2 regions of the Streptomyces sp. NPDC002104 genome follow, and region 1 is predicted to be linked to the other one. Evidence: riboswitches for the same ligand, from Rfam matches in the RefSeq annotation. Region 1 holds a riboswitch; the other holds the start of a gene.
What was found. A riboswitch is a leader RNA that binds a small molecule or an ion and turns the genes downstream of it on or off. The one in region 1 is predicted to bind glycine.
Positions count from the first base shown of each region.

Region 1 (7,083 bases):
CGAGGGTCAGGGCCAGGGCCAGGGCCAGGGCCAGGGCGAGGGCCAGGGCCAGGGCGAGGGCCAGGGTCAGGGCCAGGGCCAGAGCCAGGGCGAGGGCCAGGGTCAGGGCGAGGGTCAGGGTCAGGGTCAGGGCCAGGGCCAGGGCCAGGGTCGGGGCGAGGGGCAGGGCCAGAGCCAGGGCGAGGGTCCGGGGCAGGGCGCGAGCCAGGGCCAAGGGCGGGAACTGGGGCGCGATCCGGAGCCGGGTCAGGGGCCGGGGGTGCGGCAAGGGGAGGGGGCTGGGGGCGGCGTGGTGCCGGGGGGCGTTGAAGGGGTGGTTCAGCGGCGGTGGCCGGCCGGGAGCGATGTGCGGCATGCGGTGTACGGGCCGGGGTGGGTGCAGGGCAGTGGCGTCGGGCGGGTGACCGTACGGTTCGAGCAGCCCGGATCCCAGCCGGGCCGGGTCCGGACGTTCCTGGTGGACGATCCTGAGCTGGAGCCGTCCGATCCGATGCCGCTGGTCGGGGACCAGGCCATGGGGGTCGGGGGTTCGACTGCTCCGGAGCGAGCCTGAGAGGTCGCTTCAGGCTGCTGTGCCGGCATGTGCCCGGCTGCGCGGCGAGGGGTGACCCGCTGCCCGGGCTGGTCGGCGGGGAGCGGGCGCCGGGAGCGGGAGCCGAGACCAGGAAGCAGCGAGTCGGGCGTCTTGAGGCCCGTTCCGGTCCGGCCACCGCTGGCCCAGCGGTGCCGTGCCCCGGCGCACTGCCGTGGTTTCGCGTGCGTGCGCATAAAGGTGCACCTCGGCAGCGAACCGTGCCGGGGCGCCGTGGTGCTCTGGTTTACGCGCGCAGGTGTGCCCCGGCAGCGGACTGTGCCGGGCCGCCGTGGCGTGCACGCGAGGGTGCGCTCGGCAAGGGACTGTGCCGGGCCGTCGTGGTGCGCGGGTGCGTACGCAGGTGTGCCCCGGCATTGGACTGTGCCGGGCTGGCGTGGTGCTCGGGTGCGCGCGCAGGTGTGTCCCGGCAGCGGACTGCCGGGCCGTCGTGGTGTTCTGGCGCTTATGCGCGAGGGTGCGTCCGGCAAGGGACTGTGCCGGGCCGGCGTGGTGCTCGGGTGCGCGCGCAGGTGTGCCCCGGCAGCGGACTGCCGGGGCGTCGTGGTCTGGTGCGTACGCGCGAGGGTGCGTCCGGCGAGGGACTGTGCCGGGCCGGTGTGGTGTTCCGGTGCGTACGCGGGTGTGCCCCGGCAGCGGACCGTGCCGGGGCTGCCGCTGTACCCGGGGGCGTCCGGAGAGTGGGGTTCCGGTGGGGGAGGCCCGGTGGTGCGGGGCGGTGCGGTCCGGATCGGGGCGGGCTATTGGGGGTCGGGGGACGTGTGGCCGAAGTCGTGGTGGAAGTCGGACGGGAGGGCCAGGTCCAGGCCGTAGTGGTGGTAGAGCTGCAGCTCCTGTTCGGGGGAGAGGTGGCGGCCGACGCCGAAGTCGGGGGCGTCCCTGATGAGGGAGCGTTCGAAGGGCACGTGCAGGGTGTCGCCCACCATCTCGCTGGGCTCCAGCGGGACGAAGGCGTCCCGGCTGAAGAGGCCGGTGCGTACGGCGGCCCATTCCGGGACGCCCGTGGCATCGTCGAGGTAGACCTCGTCGACGGTGCCGATCTTGGTGCCATTGCGGTCGAACGCCTTGCGGCCGATCAGGCTGCGGGGATCGATGTCGGTCTGCACGGTCCGGTCCCTCCATTGGGCGCAACTCCTCCGTAATGACTACAAAAGTGCATTTCCGGAGAGGGGGCCACTCGAGGGAGGTGCCCAGATCCTCGCTGGTAGGCTGGGTGATGGCTGTTGACCCTGTGCGGGAGAGTCCTCCGAAAGAGTGAGTCGGAGGCGCCGAAGGAGCAAATCCTCCCCGGAATCTCTCAGGCATACGTACCGCACGTGGTGAGGCCACTCTGGAAAGCAGGGGCGGGTACCGGGCGCGCAGTGCCGGTCCCTCTCCTCACCGACGGTGAAAGCCGGATCTCGTGGGCGATCCCCGCGTGGCCCGGTGAAGCTCTCAGGTTGTGATGACAGAGGGGGAGGCCGTCCGGGTGCCCGCGCCGTGGTGCCCCTCGCAGGTCGTACGACCAGGAGGCCTCCGTACATGACCGCCAACCGCATTCCGCTCTCCCAGCTGGAGCGAGGCATCCCCTTCGAGCAGCGCCACATCGGCCCGGACGCCGAGGCGCAGGCGAAGATGCTCGCCCATGTGGGCTACGGCTCGCTGGACGAGCTCACCGCCGCCGCGGTGCCGGATGTGATCAAGACCACCGCCGCGCTGAACCTGCCCGAGGCGCGGACCGAGGCCGAGGTGCTCGCCGAGCTGCGTGAGCTCGCCGACCGCAATCAGGTCCTCTCGTCCATGATCGGACTGGGGTACTACGGCACCTTCACGCCGCCCGTGATCCTGCGCAACGTCATGGAGAACCCGGCCTGGTACACGGCGTACACGCCGTACCAGCCGGAGATCTCCCAGGGCCGCCTCGAAGCCCTGCTGAACTTCCAGACCGTGGTCGCCGAACTGACCGGTCTGCCGACCTCCGGCGCGTCGCTGCTCGACGAGGGCACCGCCGCCGCCGAGGCCATGACCCTGGCCCGCCGCGTGGGCAAGGCCAAGGGCAACGTCTTCCTCGTCGACGCCGACGCGCTGCCGCAGACCATCGCGGTGATCCAGACCCGCGCCGAGCCGATCGGCATCGAGGTCGTCGTCGCCGATCTCAGCGAGGGGATTCCGGCTGAGATCGCCGAGCGCGGCGTCTACGGCGTGCTCCTGCAGTACCCCGGCGCCTCCGGCGCCGTGCGGGAGATCAAGCCGGTCATCGAGCAGGCGCACGGTCTCGGCGCCATCGTCGCCGTCTCCGCGGACCTGCTCGCCCTGACCCTGCTGACCTCCCCGGGCGAGCTCGGCGCGGACATCGCCGTCGGCACCACCCAGCGCTTCGGCGTCCCGATGGGCTTCGGCGGACCGCACGCCGGCTACATGGCCGTCCAGGCCAAGCACGCCCGCTCGCTGCCCGGCCGCCTCGTCGGCGTCTCCGTGGACGCGGACGGCAACAAGGCCTACCGCCTCGCGCTGCAGACCCGTGAGCAGCACATCCGCCGCGAGAAGGCCACCAGCAACATCTGCACCGCGCAGGTGCTCCTCGCCGTCATGGCCGGCATGTACGCCGTCTACCACGGCCCGGACGGGCTGCGGACGATCGCCCGCCGCACCCACCGCTACGCCAACCTGCTGGCCGCGGGCCTGAAGGCCGGCGGTGTCGAGGTCGTGCACGGCTCGTACTTCGACACCCTGACCGTGCGGGTTCCGGGCCGGGTCGCCGAGGTCGTGGCCGCCGCCCGCGAGGGTGGCGTCAACCTCTTCCAGGTCGACGGCGACCTCGTCTCCATGGCCTGCGACGAGACGACCCTGCGCGCCGACGTCGAGGCCGTCTGGGCCGCCTTCGGCGTCACCGCGGACATCGAGGCGCTGGACGCCGACACCGCCGACGCGCTGCCCGAGGGGCTGCTGCGTACGGACGAGTACCTGACGCACCCGGTCTTCCACCAGCACCGGTCCGAGACGGCGATGCTGCGCTACCTGCGCAAGCTCTCCGACAAGGACTACGCGCTGGACCGCGGCATGATCCCGCTGGGCTCCTGCACCATGAAGCTCAACGCGACCACCGAGATGGAGTCGGTCACCTGGCCCGAATTCGGCCAGTTGCACCCGTTCGCCCCGGTCGAGCAGGCCGAGGGGTACCTCACGCTCATCACTGAGCTGGAGGAACGTCTCTGCGAGGTCACCGGCTACGACAAGGTCTCCATTCAGCCGAACGCCGGCTCCCAGGGCGAGCTCGCCGGCCTGCTGGCCGTCCGCGCCTACCACCGGGCGAACGGCGACGAGCAGCGCACCGTCTGTCTCATCCCGTCCTCCGCGCACGGCACCAACGCCGCGAGCGCCGTGATGGCCGGCATGAAGGTGGTCGTCGTCAAGACCGCCGACGACGGCGAGGTGGACGCGGACGACCTGCGCGCGAAGATCGAGCAGTACCGCGACGAGCTCGCCGTGCTGATGATCACGTACCCCTCCACGCACGGTGTGTTCGAGGAGCACGTCGCCGACATCTGCGCCCAGGTGCACGACGCCGGCGGCCAGGTCTACGTGGACGGCGCCAACCTCAACGCCCTGGTGGGCCTGGCCAAGCCGGGTCACTTCGGCGGCGACGTCTCGCACCTGAACCTGCACAAGACCTTCTGCATCCCGCACGGCGGCGGCGGCCCGGGCGTCGGCCCGGTCGGTGTCCGGGCGCACCTGGCCCCGTACCTCCCGAACCACCCGCTCCAGCCGACGGCCGGTCCGGAGACGGGCGTCGGCCCGATCTCGGCCGCTCCGTGGGGCTCGGCGGGCATCCTGCCGATCTCCTGGTCGTACGTGCGCCTGATGGGCGGCGAGGGTCTCAAGCGCGCCACCCAGGTCGCGGTGCTCGGCGCCAACTACATCGCCAAGCGCCTGGAGCCGCACTACCCGGTGCTCTACACCGGCCCGGGCAACCTGGTCGCGCACGAGTGCATCATCGACGTGCGCCCCCTGTCCAAGGCGACCGGCGTGAGCATCGACGACATCGCCAAGCGCCTGATCGACTACGGGTTCCACGCGCCGACCATGTCCTTCCCGGTCGCCGGCACGCTCATGATCGAGCCGACGGAGTCCGAGGACCTGGCCGAGATCGACCGCTTCTGCGACGCGATGATCGCCATCCGCGCCGAGGTCGAGCGGGTCGCGGGCGGCGAGTGGCCGGTGGACGACAACCCGCTGGCCAACTCCCCGCACACGGCGGCGGCGCTGGGCGGCGAGTGGAACCACCCGTACACCCGTGACGAGGCCGTCTTCCCGGGCGGGGTGTCGGCCGCGGAGAAGTACTGGCCGCCGGTGCGCCGCATCGACGGTGCTTTCGGCGACCGGAACCTGGTGTGCTCCTGCCCGCCGCTGGACGAGTACGACAACTGATCAGCTGATGTGCTGATGTGACGAAGGGGCCGGTCCGGGAGTTTCCTCCTGGGCCGGCCCCTTTCGGTTCCGTCGTCGGCTAGGCCGCCTTCATCACCTGCGCGGCCGCCAGCGGCCGGTTCGGAGCGATGATCTGGCCGTCCGGCAGCAGCTCACCGGTGTCCTCGAACAGCAGGACGCCGTTGCACAGCAGGCTCCAGCCCTGTTCCGGGTGAACGGCCACGGGGTGCGCGGCCTCCCTGTCGGCTGAGTCGGCGGTCGGGCATGCTGGCTTGTGCTGGCACATGGATGCGTTCTTTCGCTGCGGTGTGGTCTGTGTGCTGCGGCTCGGTGCGTTGTGCGCGTGGTTCATGGCCGCCCCCCGTATCAACGACTTGGCTCGGTCAGAGTCCCCAGTGTTCCCCCACGGCACGGTGTCCGGAGGGATTTCCCGGCAGCTGTCCTCATAGATTGATGACGCATCACCCGTGCGGGCGGTTCAGGCCAACTCCCCTGTCATTTCGGATGGTTCGCCGGGGGCCCGAGTGGGCTAGGCCGAATGGGCAGAACCGGCCAGAGACCGGTCTAGGCGGCCGGTGCGGCCATGGAGGGCGGTACCGGAGGGGCCGTCGGCGTGAGCCTGTGGGTCAGTACGGGCAGCAGTTCGGACACGGGGTGCGGGCGGTAGGCGGCGATGCCGGGCGGGGCCGGCGCCAGGGGGACCAGGAGGTCGGCGGCGGCCGGCAGGCCGGCGGAGGCGTCGGCGCCCACCGATCCGTGCAGCCACAGGGTCAGCATGTACAGCTCCGGTACGGACAGCAAGCGGGGCTGGTAGTTCTTGCCGAGCGATTCGGCCTGGCGCAGCGCGCGTTCGGTGGCGGCCACGTAGGGCCCCTCGAAGAAGTGGGAGAAAGCCCATCCGTCCGGTGTCAGCCGGGTGTCGGCCGCCGCGACGTAGCGGTCCCCGCTGCGGATCAGGAAGCGCCAGCCGGTCAGCCGGGTGCGCGGCGGCCTGCCGCCGGCGGTCAGCCCGGAGATGTGCAGCCGGTCCAGGACGTGGACGGGCAGGGGAAGTTCGGCGGTCATCGGGCCCTGAAGGGCTCGCAGGGCCGGGGTGTGCGCCTCGTGGACGGCGGTGGGGGAACCGAGGGCCGCGAGGACACTGCGCAGGGCGGGCGCGGGAGCCGGAGGGACGTGCAGCGGCATGGTGGGTCGCCTCTCGCTAGGGAGACCTGTGGAACGGGGCGGGTGCGGGGTGCGGACGGCGCTGTCGCATTCTGGGGTCAGAGGGGGGCTGAGGGGCAATGGCCGCGCGCCAACTCTCTGCCTCGCTTGCGGAGTTTATCTGACATGTGTTCACGCAGTGTTTCGGCTAGCTGTCCCGCCTATTGCCGACAAGGCGGTTACCGGTCCCGCTGACGTGGCATTCATGCCGGGTGCGCGCAAAAATTCTGCGCTGACCTCGGAGGTTACCGGATGAGCGCTCGGCTGAAAAGCGCCGGTTATCGATAACTGGCAAGGTCTACGCTGTATTTGCGCAGAGCGGCTTGCCAGGTGAATGTGCCAAAGCGCCTGTCGGCCAAACCGGCGCGCGCTCCCCGCCAGTCACGCCCCCTCCGCGTTATCGATCACGCCGCCGGGGCATCATCGACCGTAACGCGCGCCCGGGGGCGGATCCATTCGACGCCGCCCGGGCCCAGTCGAGGAGGGACGCTCCGATGGGGGAGAAGGTCGTGGCGGGCGGATTCGACCTGTCCGATCGGCAACGGTACCGGAGGAAGCTTCACGAGTGCCTGGAGGTACTGGAGCGACTTCTGGAGGAGAAGAGGTTCGATCGCCCCAAGAACATGATGGGGCTGGAGATCGAGTTGAATCTGGCGGGTGCCGACGGGTTGCCGAGAATGGTGAATGCCCAGGTCCTTGAGCGTATTGCGAGCAACGATTTCCAGACCGAACTGGGAATGTTCAACCTGGAGGTGAACGTCCTTCCCCACCGGCTCGGCGGCCGGGTATTCGACCAGCTCTCCGAGGAACTGAGCGCGGGTCTGGGCTATGCCCACCGGCAGGCGCGGGAGGTCGGCGCCGGGGTGGTCATGATCGGAATT
Region 1 covers NZ_JBSFDF010000076.1:11,089-18,171, forward strand. The annotation lists gene ACWCP2_RS35810 (DNA polymerase IV) at 1-553, shown strand, start outside; gene ACWCP2_RS35815 (PRC-barrel domain-containing protein) at 1,333-1,698, opposite strand; glycine riboswitch at 1,817-1,915, shown strand; gene gcvP (aminomethyl-transferring glycine dehydrogenase) at 2,114-4,999, shown strand; gene ACWCP2_RS35825 (DUF5999 family protein) at 5,079-5,285, opposite strand; gene ACWCP2_RS35830 (hypothetical protein) at 5,564-6,184, opposite strand; gene ACWCP2_RS35835 (glutamate-cysteine ligase family protein) at 6,697-7,083, shown strand, end outside.

Region 2 (7,083 bases), on a different contig from region 1:
AGGGCGTGCAGGAGAGACTCGTAGCTCTCGTAGCGCCCGGGAGTCACCTGGCGCAGCATGTGCTCGACCTGCCCGACCGCGGCCGTGCCTGACGCACTCACCCGGTACCCCTCTTCGTCTGTTCGTCCGCCCGTCGTCCACGCGTGTCGGCCACCAGCTTAAGCGTCACTACGGCAGGTAGAAGGGGCGTACGCGCGTGACGATGAAGTCGACGACCGGGTCGTCGGCGGCGTCGAGCAGGATCAACTGCACCGGCCAGGGCGGCGGTACGCGGGTCAGGGCGCGGCCGAGCGCGTCCATCGGGGCGTTTCGCATCCCGGGCTCCCATCCCAGCAGGTGGACGCCGACGTAGAGTTCCGGCGCGCCGCCCTCGACGCTGGCGAGGCAGCGGTGCGCGGAGGCGACGACCCCGGTGGCGCGGAACTCCTCCGCGGCGGCGCTCAGGAACTCGACCGGGTCCTCCTGCCAGTCGGGCTCGTAGAGCCGGACCCGGCCACCGCCGGCCGGCCCGTCGAGCGGGCTGCGGCCGGTGCGGCACAGTTCGGCGACGGCCTGCGGGGGCAGCGGCACGCCGACGGATCCCTCCGGGTTGACCGCGACGCCGAGCTGCGGGGGCAGGCCCCGGGCGAAGTCCGCGGCGGGGGCGACGGCGAAGTCCATGCCGGGGCCGACGCAGGCGCGGAACTGCTCCTCGGAGCTGTAGACGGGCACGTAGGCGGCGCCGTCGATGTCCATCGTGGGCAGGCTCAGGCTGTTCACCCCGCCCGGCAGCGGGATCCACAGATCGCTCCGCCCGAGGACCTCCAGGATCCGCCCCCCGGCGTCCGCCTGTCCGAGCGCCGCCCCGAGCACCTGCTCCAGCTCGTTACCCGGCCACATGTACGTCTCCACTCGCTTGCCTTGGTCTCGGCCCGGGGTTCCCGGCCCGAGCGTCCCGAGATTAACGGGCGCCTGCGACACCCCCGCCGGGGGCCGCCCGCACGGCGGCCCGGACTGCCTTCCTCGTACGGCTTCCTCGTACGGCGCCCCCGCGTGCCCGTACGAACCGCGCCGCTAGCGGAAGCCGATCGACGTCAGCCGCGACGCCGCCGGGCGGTCCAGCAGGGTCACCGACGCGCAGCCGGCCGGCGGGCGGCCCGCCTCGGCCTCGCGCAGCAGCCGGGCCACGGCGCCGCGGTGCCGGGCGAAGGCGTACGCCGACACCCCCCGGCCCCGCGCGGCCTGCCCGGCCCGGGCCTCCTCGGGGGTGGTGTCCAGCAGCACCAGGTGCAGCACGCGGCCGCGCCGCCGGGCCGCGGAGGCCAGCAGCGCCCGGACCCAGCTCTGCGTACCGCAGTCGTGGACGACGGCCGGGGCCCCGGAGCGCAGCACCCGCCACAGGCCCCAGTAGTGGGCGATCCGGACCGCGGGCCGGTACACCGCGTAGGGCAGGGCGGCCGGCATCCGGCGCTCCCACCGCTCGCGGGCGTCCTGGGAGTCGATGCCGCCGCCCTCCGCGGCCCGCTTGATCAGGGTGCTCTTGCCGCCGCCGGGCAGTCCGGAGACCACCACGACGTCCCCCGCGGCGAACCGGAGCCGCCGGGGGCCCTCGGCCCCGCGCAGGTCCCGTACCGCCCCGGGCTCCGCCGGCGTCCCCGCCGCCGGATCCCGTACGGCCCCGCGCTGCGGCGGCACGCCGGCCACCGCGTCCTCGACGGCCGCGGTGCCCGTCGCCGCCAGTACTCCGAATCTCCGCACAGTGCTCGCCTCCCCTCCCCCGCCCCGGGCCGCCCGGACCCGTTCCCCCTGAGTGTAAAGAGACGGTAATCCGGGGCCCCCGGTTCCGCTCCGGGCCCGCTCCGGCTCCGTTCCCCGCCCGCTCCCGGTCCGCCCCACCTGCCGCCCCCCTCCCCCATTCGGCCGCACCTCGTGCAATGATGTGCGCCATCTGGACACCTAACTGCATACCGGCCGCTTGAATCCGCGCGGGAGAGTCCCGGCACGCCGCAAGGCGGTGCCCGGGCGCCGAAGGAGCAAGTACCTCCCTTGAATCTCTCAGGCCCCGTACCGCGTGGATGAGGCAGATCTGAAAAGCGAGCCGCGCAGGCGCCCCTGAGGGCCCCGGCGACGGTTCCACCCAAGGTGCAAGTCGATGGCCTCCCCTGGAAGCGGGGAACTCTCGGCGAACCTCTCAGGTTCCGATGACAGATGGGGAGGAACTCCTCCTCGTCATGTCATGCCCTGGGACCCGGGAGCCACACCCATGAGCACTGCCCCCCGCCTGACCGCCCTCGATGCGCTGCACCGTTCCCTCGGTGCGACCATGACCGATTTCGCGGGCTGGGACATGCCCCTGCGGTACGGGAGCGAGCGCGACGAGCACAACGCCGTCCGCACCAGCGCCGGACTCTTCGACCTCTCCCACATGGGCGAGATCACCCTGACCGGCCCGGAGGCCGTCAAGGTCCTGGACTACGCGCTGGTCGGCAACATCTCCACCGTCGGCGTCGGCCGTGCCCGCTACACGCACATCTGCCAGGAGGACGGCGGGATCCTCGACGACCTGATCGTCTACCGCCTGGGCGAGACCGAGTTCATGGTCGTCGCGAACGCCTCCAACGCGCAGGTGGTCCTGGACGCGATCACCGAGCGCGCCGCCGGCTTCGACGCCGAGGTCCGCGACGACCGCGACGCGTACGCGCTGCTCGCGGTGCAGGGTCCGCAGTCCCCCGGCATCCTCGCCTCCCTCACCGACGCCGACCTGGACGGGCTGAAGTACTACGCCGGCCTGCCCGGCACGGTCGCCGGGGTGCCCGCGCTGATCGCGCGTACCGGCTACACCGGTGAGGACGGCTTCGAGCTGTTCGTCTCGCCCGAGCACGCCGTGGAGCTGTGGCAGGCGCTGACCAAGGCGGGCGAGGGCGTCGGCCTGGTCCCGGCCGGCCTGTCCTGCCGCGACACCCTGCGCCTGGAAGCGGGCATGCCGCTGTACGGGCACGAGCTGACCACCTCCCTCACCCCGTTCGACGCGGGTCTGGGCCGGGTCGTGAAGTTCGAGAAGGAGGGCGACTTCGTCGGCCGCGCCGCCCTGGAGGCCGCCGCCGAGCGCGCCGCCTCCAAGGCGCCGCGCAAGCTGGTCGGCCTGATCGCCGAGGGCCGCCGCGTTCCGCGCGCCGGCTTCGCCGTGACCTTCGACGGCCAGGTCGTCGGCGAGGTCACCTCGGGCGCCCCGTCACCGACGCTGGGCAAGCCGATCGCGATGGCCTACGTCGACGCGGCGCACGCCGCGCCCGGCACCTCCGGCGTCGGCGTGGACATTCGCGGTACGCATGAGGCGTACGAGGTCGTGGCCCTGCCGTTCTACAAGCGGCAGAAGTAGCCCCGTACCGCACTCGTACCGCGCCTGACCGCCGGCCGGGGCTTCGCGCCGGTCCCGCACGACCACCGTTCGTATCCACTCCCCCGCATCCAGGAGAATCAGGTCATGAGCAACCCCCAGCAGCTGCGTTTCAGCAAGGAGCACGAGTGGCTGTCGGACGCCGTCGACGGCGTCTCGACGGTCGGCATCACGGAGTTCGCGGCCAACGCGCTCGGTGACGTCGTCTACGCCCAGCTTCCCGCCGTCGGCGACACCGTGACCGCGGGCGAGACCTGCGGCGAGCTGGAGTCGACCAAGTCGGTCAGCGACCTGTACTCCCCCGTCACCGGCGAGATCACCGAGTTCAACCAGGACGTCGTCGACGACCCGGCGCTCGTGAACTCGGCTCCGTTCGAGGGCGGCTGGCTCTTCAAGGTACGCGTCACGGAGGAGCCGGCCGACCTGCTCTCCGAGGACGAGTACGCCAAGCTCACCGCCGGCAACTGACCCAGGGAACCCTGATGTCTGTACTGAACACTCCCCTCCACGAGCTCGACCCGGACGTCGCCGCCGCCGTCGACGCCGAACTCGTGCGCCAGCAGTCCACCCTGGAAATGATCGCGTCGGAGAACTTCGCTCCGGTCGCCGTCATGGAGGCCCAGGGCTCGGTCCTGACCAACAAGTACGCCGAGGGCTACCCCGGCCGCCGCTACTACGGCGGCTGTGAGCACGTCGACGTGGTCGAGCAGATCGCGATCGACCGCATCAAGGCGCTCTTCGGCGCCGAGGCCGCGAACGTGCAGCCCCACTCGGGCGCGCAGGCCAACGCGGCCGCGATGTTCGCGCTGATCAAGCCGGGCGACACGATCATGGGCCTGAACCTGGCCCACGGCGGTCACCTGACCCACGGCATGAAGATCAACTTCTCCGGCAAGCTCTACAACGTGGTCCCGTACCACGTCGACGAGACCGGCGAGGTCGACATGGCCGAGGTCGAGCGCCTCGCCAAGGAGTCCAAGCCGCAGCTGATCGTCGCGGGCTGGTCCGCCTACCCGCGCCAGCTCGACTTCGCCGCCTTCCGCCGCATCGCGGACGAGGTCGGCGCGTACCTGATGGTCGACATGGCGCACTTCGCCGGCCTGGTCGCCGCGGGTCTGCACCCGAACCCGGTGCCGCACGCCCACGTCGTCACCACCACCACGCACAAGACCCTCGGCGGTCCGCGCGGCGGTGTCATCCTGTCGACGCAGGAGCTGGCCAAGAAGATCAACTCCGCGGTCTTCCCGGGTCAGCAGGGCGGCCCGCTGGAGCACGTGATCGCGGCCAAGGCCGTCTCCTTCCTCGTGGCGGCCTCGCCCGAGTTCAAGGAGCGCCAGGAGCGCACCCTGGAGGGTGCCAAGATCCTCGCCGCCCGTCTGGTCCAGGACGACGTCAAGGCCGTGGGCGTGGACGTCCTGACCGGCGGCACCGACGTGCACCTGGTCCTGGTCGACCTGCGCAACGCCGAGCTGGACGGCCAGCAGGCCGAGGACCGCCTCCACGAGGTCGGCATCACGGTCAACCGCAACGCCGTCCCGAACGACCCGCGGCCCCCGATGGTCACTTCGGGTCTGCGGATCGGTACGCCGGCGCTGGCCACCCGCGGTTTCGACGCCGAGGCCTTCACCGAGGTCGCCGAGATCATCGCGCAGGCGCTGAAGCCCGCCTACGACGCGGAGGACCTGAAGGCGCGCGTCTCCGCGCTCGCCGCGAAGTTCCCGCTGTACCCGTCGCTCTAGGCGCCGGCTCGAGGGGCCCGGCCTTGTTGTGCACAGGGCCGGGCCCTTTCATGACCAAAGCCCCAGGCGGATGCGACCTCTTGCCGCTGATTCATCCAATAAATGGCAAATAGGCTCCGAATAAGGAACGACCGCACCCCTGGCAGGACGGACAGCACACCCCATGGACATGAGCGCAGCGAACAAGAAGGGACTCAGTCTCTTCGCCCTGATCATGATCGGCCTCGGCTCGATCTTCGGATCGGGGTGGCTGTTCGGAGCAGGCCAGGCGGCGGCGGTCGCGGGGCCCGCGGCGATCATCGCCTGGGTCATCGGCGCCGTCTTCATCGGCATGATCGCCATGTCCTACGCGGAGGTGGGCGCGGCCTACCCGCTGCCCGGCTCGATGGCCCGCTTCGGCACCATCTCGCACGGGCCGGTCCTGGGCTTCATCACCGGCTGGGCGGTCTGGATCGCCATCGCCGCGCTGATCCCGATCGAGTCCATCGCCGGTACGCAGTACATGTCCTCCTGGAACTTCGGCTGGGCCAAGGGCCTGGTCGAGAACGGCGGCCTGACCACCTCCGGCATGGCGATGGCCCTGTTCCTGACCGTGGCCCTGTGGCTGGCCTGCTACTGGTCGGTCGCGCTGCTCGCCAAGGCGAACAACCTCCTCACCCTGGTCAAGTTCGCCATCCCCGTCCTCGCCGTGATCGCCCTGATCGCCTCCGGCTTCCACACCGGCAACTTCACCGACCACGGCGGCTTCGCGCCCAACGGCTGGTCCGCGGTCATGACCGCCGTCACCACCTCGGGCGTGGTCTTCGCCTTCAACGGCTTCCAGGCCGTCGTGAACCTCGGCGGCGCCGCCAAGAACCCCGGCCGCGCCATCCCGCTGGCCCTGGTCGGCGCCCTCTCCCTCGGCCTGGTGATCTACCTGGCCCTGCAGATCGCCTTCATCGGCGGCGTCCCGCCCGAGAAGCTCGCCGAGGCCGGCGGCTGGAACGGCATCAACTTCGCCTCGCCGTTCGCCGACCTCGCCAAGATGCTGATGCTGCACTGGGTCGTCACGATGCTCCAGTTCGGTGCCTTCATCTCCCCGTCCGGCGCCAACATCGGCAACGTCGCCTCGGCCTCGTACATGGCGCAGAACCTCGCGGACACCGGCTTCTTCCCGAAGAAGATCCGCGAGGTCCACCCGAAGTACGGCACCGCGCGTCCCGCGATGTGGCTGAACCTCGGCTTCTCGGTCCTGCTGCTGGTCACCGTCGGCCACAGCTGGGAGGCCCTGGCCAGCGTGGTCTCCGCCGCGATGGTGGTCTCGTACCTGATCGGCCCGATCGCGGTGGGCGTCTTCCGCAGGACCAAGCCCGAGCTGCCCCGCCCCTTCCGCCTGCCGGCGGCGAGCGTCCTGTGCCCGGTCACCTTCGCCTTCGCCGCCTGCGCCCTGTACTGGTCCAAGTGGCCGGACACCGGCAAGGTGGTGCTGCTCACCCTGGTGGCCGCCCCGATCGCGGCGATCGTGCTCAAGCGCAAGGGCGAGAAGAACCTGGCCGGGCAGTTCGCCCCGGCCTGGTGGATGATCGCCTTCCTGCTGTGGCTGGGCACGCTGTCGGCACTCGGCAGCAAGGAGTTCGGCGGCCACGGAATCATCCCGGGCGGCGTGGACATCGCCCTGGTGGGCGTCTCCGCCCTGGGCTTCTACTTCTGGGCCGTACGGTCCGGGGTGAAGGCCCACTACGCGGGCCTGCCGGGCCCGGACCCCGTCCTGGACGCCCCCGCCGAGGAGGCCGCCGCGGCAGCCGCACCGGAGCGCGAACTGAGCCACGCCTGAGCGTCCCCCTCCCGACCCGTCCGGCGGCCGAGCCGTTCACCTCACCGCGTTAAGCTCGGCTGCCGGACAAAATCCGCAGATCCCCACCGATCAACCCGCTCAACCCGATCAACCCGATCGCATCGCTCCACCAGCTCCTGCCCACGCTTCCCACC
Region 2 covers NZ_JBSFDF010000028.1:33,808-40,890, reverse strand. The annotation lists gene ACWCP2_RS23050 (enhanced serine sensitivity protein SseB C-terminal domain-containing protein) at 1-101, opposite strand, end outside; gene ACWCP2_RS23045 (enhanced serine sensitivity protein SseB) at 169-879, opposite strand; gene ACWCP2_RS23040 (AAA family ATPase) at 1,054-1,737, opposite strand; glycine riboswitch at 1,956-2,059, shown strand; gene gcvT (glycine cleavage system aminomethyltransferase GcvT) at 2,243-3,358, shown strand; gene gcvH (glycine cleavage system protein GcvH) at 3,464-3,844, shown strand; gene glyA (serine hydroxymethyltransferase) at 3,859-5,115, shown strand; gene ACWCP2_RS23020 (APC family permease) at 5,279-6,928, shown strand.
Region 2: linked by a shared signal. The riboswitch ahead of gcvT (glycine cleavage system aminomethyltransferase GcvT) and the one ahead of gcvP (aminomethyl-transferring glycine dehydrogenase) in region 1 are both predicted to bind glycine.